One region of the Sulfitobacter sp. 1A13421 genome, then DNA from elsewhere that is predicted to be linked to it. Evidence: riboswitches for the same ligand, from Rfam matches in the RefSeq annotation. Region 1 holds a riboswitch; the other holds the start of a gene.
The links. Region 1 has a riboswitch for thiamine pyrophosphate ahead of thiB (thiamine ABC transporter substrate binding subunit). Riboswitches for the same ligand answer to the same signal wherever they lie in the genome.
Positions count from the first base shown of each region.

Region 1 (4,407 bases):
CGGTGGCCGAGAAATAGAACACGATGGCTGCGGTGTCTTCGCTTTGCACCAACTGGCGAATGTGGATCTGCACAAGGCTGCGCACCATGGTCGCCATCAGGATCAGCAGCGCGCCGATGGTGGCCGTCTGCTCCATCGTGCCGATGCTGGTGAAGCGCGGCCAGAGGATGATCATTACGCCCACCAGCCCAATCGCCACGGCACTCACGCGGATCAGCCGGATTTTCTCGCCCAGCAACACGGCAGCGAGGATGACGGTGAAAATCGGTGTGGCAAAGCCGATGGCCGTGACCTCGGGCAGGGGCAGCAGGCCGAGGCCGGTAAAGGTCAGCCCCATCGCCGTGGTGCCGAAGAGCCCGCGCCAGACATGGCCCATCGGGTTTTGCGTCTTTAGCCCGCTTTTCAGTTTGCCGCGCTGCGCCAGCCAGATCAGGATCACTGGAATGGCAAAGAAGGAGCGGAAGAAGACCGACTCCCCGGCGGGGACCTCGTCGGCCAGCGATTTGATGATCGCGGACATGCAGGTGAAAAGCAGGATCGCCGTGATTTTCAGTCCGACACCAAGGGCGGGGCGGGCGGAGAAATCATCGACTTTCATGCTTTGATCCTCACGCCTCGGGGCCAATTATGCCGCGGTTCTGGCCAATCTGTCCGCGATGCAGCAGCAGGTGATCCAGCAGCACGCAGGCCATCATCGCCTCGCCCACTGGCACTGCGCGGATGCCGACGCAGGGATCGTGGCGGCCCTTGGTGATGATCTCGGTCTCTTCGCCCTGTTTCGTGATCGTGCGCCGCGTGGTCAGGATGCTGGAGGTCGGCTTCACCGCGAAACGCAGCACCACATCCTGCCCGGTGCTGATCCCGCCCAAGATGCCGCCCGCGTGGTTCGAGGAATATTCCGGCCCATCCGGCCCCATGGTGATCTCATCGGCGTTCAATTCGCCGGTCAGCATCGCCGCCGACATGCCCTCGCCGATCTCCACGCCTTTGACGGCATTGATGCTCATCATCGCGGCGGCCAGATCGGTGTCGAGCTTGCCATAGACCGGCGCGCCGAGACCCGCAGGCACGCCGCGCGCCGTCACTTCAATGATCGCGCCGACGCTGCTGCCGGACTTGCGCAGCCCGTCGAGGTAGTCGGCCCAGTCCGCCGCTGCCTTGGCATCCGGCACCCAAAAGGGGTTTTGGTCGATCTGATCCCAGTCAAAGGCATCGCGGTCGATCTTATGCGGCCCCATCTGCACCATGTAGCCGGTGATCTGAAGCTCCGGGGCCAGCGCCTTGATCGCCTCACGCGCCAGACCGCCCGCCGCCACCCGCGCGGCGGTCTCCCGGGCCGAGGAACGGCCACCGCCGCGATAGTCGCGGATGCCGTATTTCTGGAAATAGGTGATGTCGGCATGGCCGGGGCGGAACTTGTCCTTGATGTCGCCGTAGTCTTTGGAACGCTGATCGGTGTTCTCGATCATCAACTGGATCGGCGTGCCGGTGGTGACCCCTTCAAAGGTGCCCGACAGGATCCGCACCTCATCCGCTTCGCGCCGCTGAGTGGTGTATTTGTTCTGGCCCGGTTTGCGCTTGTCGAGCCAATGTTGAATCATGCCCTCGTCAATCGGCACGCCGGGAGGGCAGCCGTCGATGGTCGCCCCAAGGGCGAGCCCGTGGCTCTCGCCCCATGTGGTGACCCGGTAAAGATGGCCAAAGCTGTTGATCGACATGGGCGGACCTCCTGTTGTCAAACCCTTAGCCGGGGCAGCGCCCTGCCTCAAGGGGATTTGCCTTGCCAATTGTGCAGGTCCGATCTACCCCTGACGCTACCTCGGGGGGCCTTTGGGCTGAGATGTGCATGTTGTGCGGACCCGTTGAACCTGAACCGGTTAACACCGGCGGAGGGAAGGTCAGGACAGACATCCACCTTTTACCTTTCGCCGCAAAAGGAGGATGCGATGAAGTATCTTACACTTGCTGCGGGCGTCATGGGCGCATCGGCCGCATGGGCCGAGACGCCTGAACTGACGGTCTATACCTACGACAGTTTCGTCACCGAATGGGGGCCGGGCCCGGCCATCGAAGAGGGGTTCAAGGCCGACTGCGGCTGCGATCTGAAGTTCGTCGGCATGGGCGACGGTGCGGCCTTGCTGGCGCGGCTCAAGCTGGAAGGCGCACGGTCGGACGCGGATATCGTGCTGGGGCTGGACACCAGCCTTGTCGCCGCCGCGAAAGAGACCGATCTGTTCGCGCCGAGCGGGTTGCAGGCCGACTATGACCTGCCGATCACTTGGGAAGACGAAGTCTTCGTGCCCTATGACTGGGGCTACTTCGCCTTTGTCCACGGCACCGATCTGGACGCGCCCGGTAATTTCAAAGCGCTGGCCGAGAGCGATCTGAAAATCGTGATCCAAGACCCGCGCTCCTCAACGCCCGGTTTGGGCCTGCTGATGTGGGTCAAAGCGGCATACGGCGACGACGCACCTGAGGTTTGGGCAGGACTGGCGGATAACGTCGTGACCGTGACCAAAGGGTGGTCCGAAGCCTACGGACTCTTCCTCGAAGGCGAAGCCGATATGGTGCTGAGCTACACCACCTCTCCGGCCTATCACCTGATCGCGGAGGAGGACGACAGCAAGACCGCGGCGCTGTTCGACGAGGGCCATTACATGCAGATCGAAGTGGCGGGGAAGCTTGCCGGGTCGGATCAGCCGGAACTGGCGGATCGGTTCTTGCAATACCTCGTCTCTGATGCCGCGCAATCGGTGTTGCCGACGACCAACTGGATGTATCCCGCCGTGACGCCCGAAGGCGGGCTGCCCGAAGGGTTCGAGGGCATGATCCAGCCCGACAAGGCGCTGTTAGTGCCGAACGACGAGGTCCCCGCGCTCCGTGAGGAGGCTTTGGACGAATGGCTGACCGCGCTGTCGCGTTAAGCGGCAAGACGGGGCTTTTCGCCGCCGCGCTGGTCGCAGGGCTGATCCTTGCCGCTTTGGTCGCTGTCTTCGCGGCGGCCGATGTGGGCGCAGGGCTCGGCCCGGCAGATTGGGCGGCGGTGCGGTTTACCGCGACACAGGCGGTCTGGTCGGCAGTGCTGTCTGTGCTGCTGGCCGTGCCGGTGGCGCGGGCGCTGGCGCGGCGGCGGTTTTGGGGGCGCGGCGCGCTGATCACGCTGCTGGGCGCGCCCTTCATTCTGCCGGTGATCGTGGCGGTGCTGGGGCTGCTGACGGTCTTTGGCCGCTCGGGCGTGCTGAACCAGTTTGGCGCGGCTCTGGGCCTGCCGCCAGTGTCGATCTACGGGCTGCATGGTGTGGTACTGGCGCATGTCTTCTTTAACCTGCCGCTGGCGACGCGGCTTTTGCTGCAAGGCTGGCAGAGCATCCCTTCTGAGCGGTTTCGGCTCGCGGGGCAGCTTCAGATGACGCCGCGGGCGCTGTTTCTGGCACTGGAATGGCCGATGCTGCGGCAGGTGCTGCCCGGCGTGGCGGCGCTGATTTTCGTGATTTGCCTGACCAGTTTCGCCGTGGCCCTGACGCTGGGCGGTGGGCCGCGGGCGACGACGATTGAATTGGCGATTTATCAGGCCTTTCGGTTTGACTTTGATCTGGGGCGTGCCGCGCTGTTGTCCGTGGTGCAGCTTGTTCTGGCTGGCGCTGCGGCGGTGGCGGCGCTTTGGCTGATCCCGCCGATCAGCTTGGGCGGCGGGTTTGACCGCCCCCTGCGCCGCTGGGATGCGCGGGGCGGAGGGCAACGGGCGTTGGACGGGCTGGTGATCGCGCTCGCCGCGCTGTTCTTGCTGCTGCCGCTGGGGGCCGTGGTTCTGCGCGGGCTGGCGGGGGTCGCGGAACTGCCTGCCTCGATCTGGCAGGCCACCGGGAATAGCATTCTGGTGGCGGGGTTGAGCGTGGCGGTGCTGGCCCTGCTGGCGCTGCCGATGGCAGGCTGGATCGCCACCCGGCGGCGCGGCGGGGTGGAGGCGATTGGCCTGATGGGGCTTGCGGCCTCTCCGCTGATGATTGGCACGGGGTGGTTCATCTTGATCAACCCTGTGCTCGACCCCGCACGGCTGAGCCTGCCGGTTACCGCCCTGGTCAACGCGCTGATGGCGCTGCCTTTCGTGCTGCGCATTCTGGTGCCGCGCCTGCGCGAGACCTTGCAGGATTATGGCCCTCTGACCCAAACCCTCGGCATGACGGGTTGGGCGCTGTGGCGGCTGCTGGTCCTGCCGCGTCTGCGCCCGCAACTGGGCTTTGCCGCAGGGCTGACGGGGGCGCTCTCGGTGGGGGATCTCGGCGTGATCGCGCTTTTCGCCGATCAGGAACGTGCGACGCTGCCTTTGCAGATGTATCGTCTGATGGGCGCCTACCGGATGGAGGCCGCGGCGGGCGCAGCGCTGCTTTTGCTGGTCTTGGCGCTGGC
Region 1 is NZ_JBIFFQ010000011.1:67,916-72,322, reverse strand. It holds gene ACGYLI_RS16045 (DMT family transporter) at 1-598, opposite strand, end outside; gene aroC (chorismate synthase) at 609-1,718, opposite strand; TPP riboswitch at 1,811-1,912, shown strand; gene thiB (thiamine ABC transporter substrate binding subunit) at 1,947-2,924, shown strand; gene ACGYLI_RS16030 (thiamine/thiamine pyrophosphate ABC transporter permease ThiP) at 2,900-4,407, shown strand, end outside.

Region 2 (4,407 bases), on a different contig from region 1:
GCAGGTTGTTCAGCCCCAGCCCCGAGCCAATCGGCGCGCCCCAAGGCATCAGCACCCGGCAGCCGGCATCGATCAGCCGCGCGGCCAGCACTTGGTCCTCGGTGGTATAGGGGAAAACCTCGAACCCATCGGCGCAGAGCGCCTCGGCAGCCTCGACCAGCCCGAAGGGGTCAGGTTGCAGCGTGTCGGCATGGCCGATGACCTCGAGCTTGATCCAATTGGTGCCGAAATACTCCCGCGCCATCTGCGCCGTGGTGATCGCCTCGCGCGCCGAATGGCAGCCGGCGGTGTTGGGCAGCAGGTGCACGCCCAAGCCGCGCACCATGTCCCAAAACGCCTGTCCCGCGCCTTGTTCGCGGCGCAGCGAAACCGTGGCGACCGGCGCGGCGCTTTGGCGAAAGGCGGCCTCCATCACTGCGGGCGAGGGGTAGCGCGCGGTGCCCAGCATCAGCGGCAGGGGCAGGGTGGTGCCGTAGAAATCGCGCATCGTTCAGCCCCCCTGCATGGCGCTGAGCACTTCGAGCCGGTCGCCGTCGCTCAGCATGGTCTCGCCCCGCGCGCCTGCGGGGACGAAGCTGCCGTTGAGCGCCGTGGCGACTTTTGCCTCGCCCCAGCCCAGCTCTGCCAGTGCCGCGTCAAGCTGCGCGGCGGTGACCTCACGCGTCTCGCCGTTCACTTCAATCTTCACGGAATAAATCCCCCGTTGTCGCTGTTGCCAGAAAGCCCGCGGCCTGTTCGGCCAAGGCGGGCGCCATGAGAAAGCCGTGCCGGAACAATCCGTTCAGATGCAGCACCGCCCCGCGCTGCACGATGCCGGGCAGGTTGTCGGCGAAAGCCGGGCGCAGGTCGGCGCCCATCTCGATGATCTCGCCCTCGGCAAAGCGCGGGTCGAGCGCATAGGCGGCTGAGAGCAGTTCCAGCGCCGAGCGGGCGGTCATGCCGCTGCGGCTGGCGCTTTCGATCTGGGTAGCGCCCAGCATGTAGACCCCGTCCCCGCGCGGCACCACGTAAAGCGGGTGGCGCGGGTGCAGCAGGCGGATCGGGCGGGTGAGGGTGACATCAGGGGCGCGGAGCAGGATCATCTCACCGCGGACCGCACGCAGACCGGGCAGAGCGTCGCTGGCCACCATGCCGCGGCAGTCGATCACCGGGCCTGTGCCCTCCGAAGGGGTGAGGGCCGTGGTCTCAACCGTCACGCCCTCGGCGGCCAGCGCATGGGTCAGGTCTTGCAGCGCTTTGCGCGGGTTCAGATGCGCTTCCTCGGCAAAGAACAACCCGCGGCGATGGCGCCCGGCGAGGTCCGGCTCACAGGCCGCGATGGCTTCGGCGTCGCAGTCGCTGTGGCTTTCGGTGCGGGCGGCGAAACGCTGCAATTCCGCGCGGTCCCGCTCGGGGGCGAGGACCAGCGTGCCCCGATGGGTGACTTCCGTGATCTCCCCCCATAGCGCCGCGGCACGCCGCCCATGGGTTACCACCGCAGGCTCGCTTAGCGCCCCTTCGCAAAAGGGGGCGAGCATGCCGCCCGCCCACCACGAACAGCCGTGCGGGCCGGGCGGGCCTTTGCGGTCAACGAGCCTTGGCCGCAGCCCCTGCGCCAGACAGGCCCGCGCGGCCCAGAGCCCTGCCACGCCCGCGCCGATGATGGTGACATCACTCATGGGGCCAAACGCCGTGAAAATGATGGACCGGCCCGTGGCCATGGCCGATGTTGAGGGCGTCCGCCGCGGCAATGGCGCGTTGCAGATAGCTATGGGCGGCCTCCATCGCCTGCGGCAGAGGCAAGCCCCGCGCCAGACCGGCGGCAATGGCGGCAGAGAGCGTGCAGCCGGTGCCATGGGTGTTCGCCGTCTGCTGGCGGGGCGCGGAAAGGCGCAGGGTGTCGACCTCGGAAATCAGCAGATCGACACAGGTCTCGCCCTTGCCATGGCCGCCCTTCATCAGCACCGCGCGCGGACCGAGCGACAGCAGCGCGCGGCCCTGCGCGAGCATCGTGGCCTCGTCGGTGGCTTCTTCTGTGTCCAGCAGCCGTGCGGCCTCGGGCAGGTTCGGCGTCAGCACATGGGCGCGGGGCAGCATCCGGTCGCGCAGGGTTTTGACCGCTTCGGCAGAGAGGAGCGCATCGCCGGATTTCGCCACCATCACCGGGTCGAGCACAACGGGCGCGGGGCAGTCTGCCAACCCCTCGGCCACGGCGGAGATCGTCGCCGGGTCGCCCAACATGCCAATCTTGACCGCGCCGATGGCCAGATCGTCAAAGACCGCCGCCATCTGCGCGCGGATCATCGCAGGCGCGATCATGGCGACCGCGGTGACGGCGCGGGTGTTCTGGGCGGTTACGGCGGTGAGCACGCTGGCCCCATAGACGCCAAGCGCGCTAAAGGTCTTGAGATCGGCCTGAATCCCCGCCCCACCGCCGCTGTCGGAGCCCGCAATCGTCAGTGCTTGAAACGCCATTCGGCCCCCCATTCGTTAGATGGGCCGAGGGCATGGAGATACGGGGTAAACGACCGCCCGGATGGGCTGATGCTTGCTTCCGTTCCCTACGCCGGTACGACCCGGATCAGGTTCGATGGGTCGGTTTTCACCTCTCAGCCTTGCGGCACCCCAACGGATTTCCGGCAGGCTAGCGAGGGGCGTTTACAGGGTCAACAGGGGATCGGTTATTTATTGCGTTTCGTTTTGTATCAGTTGGTTGCGGTGCGCACCTTATGCATCACATGAGGATTCGTTAATGAAAATCCCGCGATCTGGGGATCACTTTGGCATCGCGCGGGTGGCCGTGCATGGCCACCTGACCGGGCAGCGGATGGGTCGGGTGATCGCCCCGCGTCGTGATGCCAGGCATCGGTGCCTCCGATAGTGCTGCCAGCCGGTCAGAGCGGTTCTCAAGCCGCTCGGCCACCACATGGATCACCCGCCCGTCGGTCTGCACACGCCCCTCCACGACCAGAAGCCGCGACGACATGATCGTGGGGCGGTAGAGCTTGAACATATTCGGCCAGATCACGAGGTTGGCGACGCCAAACTCATCCTCCAGCGTGATGAAACAGACCCCCTTGGCGCTGCCGGGTTTCTGGCGCACCAGCACCAGCCCCGCCAGCTTTACCCGCCGCCCGTGGCCCATGCGCGAAAGGTCCCGGGCCGAGGAGAACCCCTGCGCGGCGAGGCTCCCGCGGTAGAAGGACATCGGATGCGCCTTCAGCGACAGGCGCAGCGTCTGGTAGTCGGCCACCACCTGCTCCGCCTTCGGCATCACCGGCAGATGCACCTCCGGCTCCGGGCCGCGGGCCGAGGTCTCGGCATGATCGAAGATCGGCAAGGCGGGCGCGTCGCGCAGCCCTTGGGCCTGCCAGAGCGCTTGGCGCCGGTCGATCCCCATGCTGCGCATCGTGTCGGCGGCGGCAAGCTGGCGGATCGCCTTGGCATCGAGGCCTGCGCGGGTCTTGAGATCTTCGACATCCGCGTAAGGCGTGTCGCGCCGGTCCATGATCCGCGCGCCGGCCTTTTCCTGCAACCCGTCCACCATGCGGAGCCCCAGCCGCAGGGCGAAACCGTCGCCGCAGGGCTCCAGCGTGCAGTTCCAGTCCGAGAGGTTCACGTCCACGTCGCGCACCTCGACCTGATGCTCGCGCGCGTCGCGCACGATTTGGGCGGGGGCGTAAAACCCCATCGGCTGGGAGTTCAAGAGCGCGCAGGCAAAGGCCGCCGGGTAGTGGCATTTCATCCAAGAGGAAACATAGACCAGCTTGGCAAAACTCGCCGCATGGCTTTCGGGGAAACCGTATTCGCCAAAGCCCTTGATCTGGTCGAAGCAGCGCTGCGCGAAAACCGGATCGTAGCCGCGTTTGGTCATCCGGCCCACCATCTTGTCCTGCAGCTTCTCGATCGTCCCGCGCGAGCGGAAGGTGGCCATGGCCTTGCGCAGCTCATTGGCCTCAGCCGGAGAGAACCGCGCCGCGTCGATGGAGATTTTCATCGCCTGTTCCTGAAAGATCGGCACGCCCAAGGTTCGGCTGAGGATGCTGAAAAGCTCGTCCTGCGGATAGGCCGGGCCGGGGGCGGGGTAGACGACACTCTCCAACCCCTGACGGCGGCGCAGGTAGGGGTGGACCATGTCGCCCTGAATGGGGCCGGGGCGGACGATGGCAACCTCGATCACCAGATCGTAGAAGACGCGGGGCCGCAGTTTCGGCAGCATCGCCATCTGCGCCCGGCTTTCGACCTGAAAGACGCCAAGGCTGTCGCCCCGGCAGAGCATGTCGTAGGTGGGCCGCCCCGTGGCGTCGTCCTCGTGATCCTCCACCGGCACCGTGGCCAGTTCCAGCGGGCGGTCGTAATGCGCCTCGATCAGATCAAAACATTTGGCGATACAGGTGAGCATGCCGAGGGCGAGGATATCGACCTTGA
Region 2 is NZ_JBIFFQ010000014.1:24,344-28,750, forward strand. It holds gene ACGYLI_RS17290 (thiazole synthase) at 1-487, opposite strand, end outside; gene thiS (sulfur carrier protein ThiS) at 491-688, opposite strand; gene ACGYLI_RS17300 (FAD-dependent oxidoreductase) at 678-1,658, opposite strand; gene thiD (bifunctional hydroxymethylpyrimidine kinase/phosphomethylpyrimidine kinase) at 1,651-2,454, opposite strand; TPP riboswitch at 2,521-2,617, opposite strand; gene ACGYLI_RS17310 (error-prone DNA polymerase) at 2,729-4,407, opposite strand, start outside.
Region 2: linked by a shared signal. The riboswitch ahead of thiD (bifunctional hydroxymethylpyrimidine kinase/phosphomethylpyrimidine kinase) and the one ahead of thiB (thiamine ABC transporter substrate binding subunit) in region 1 are both predicted to bind thiamine pyrophosphate.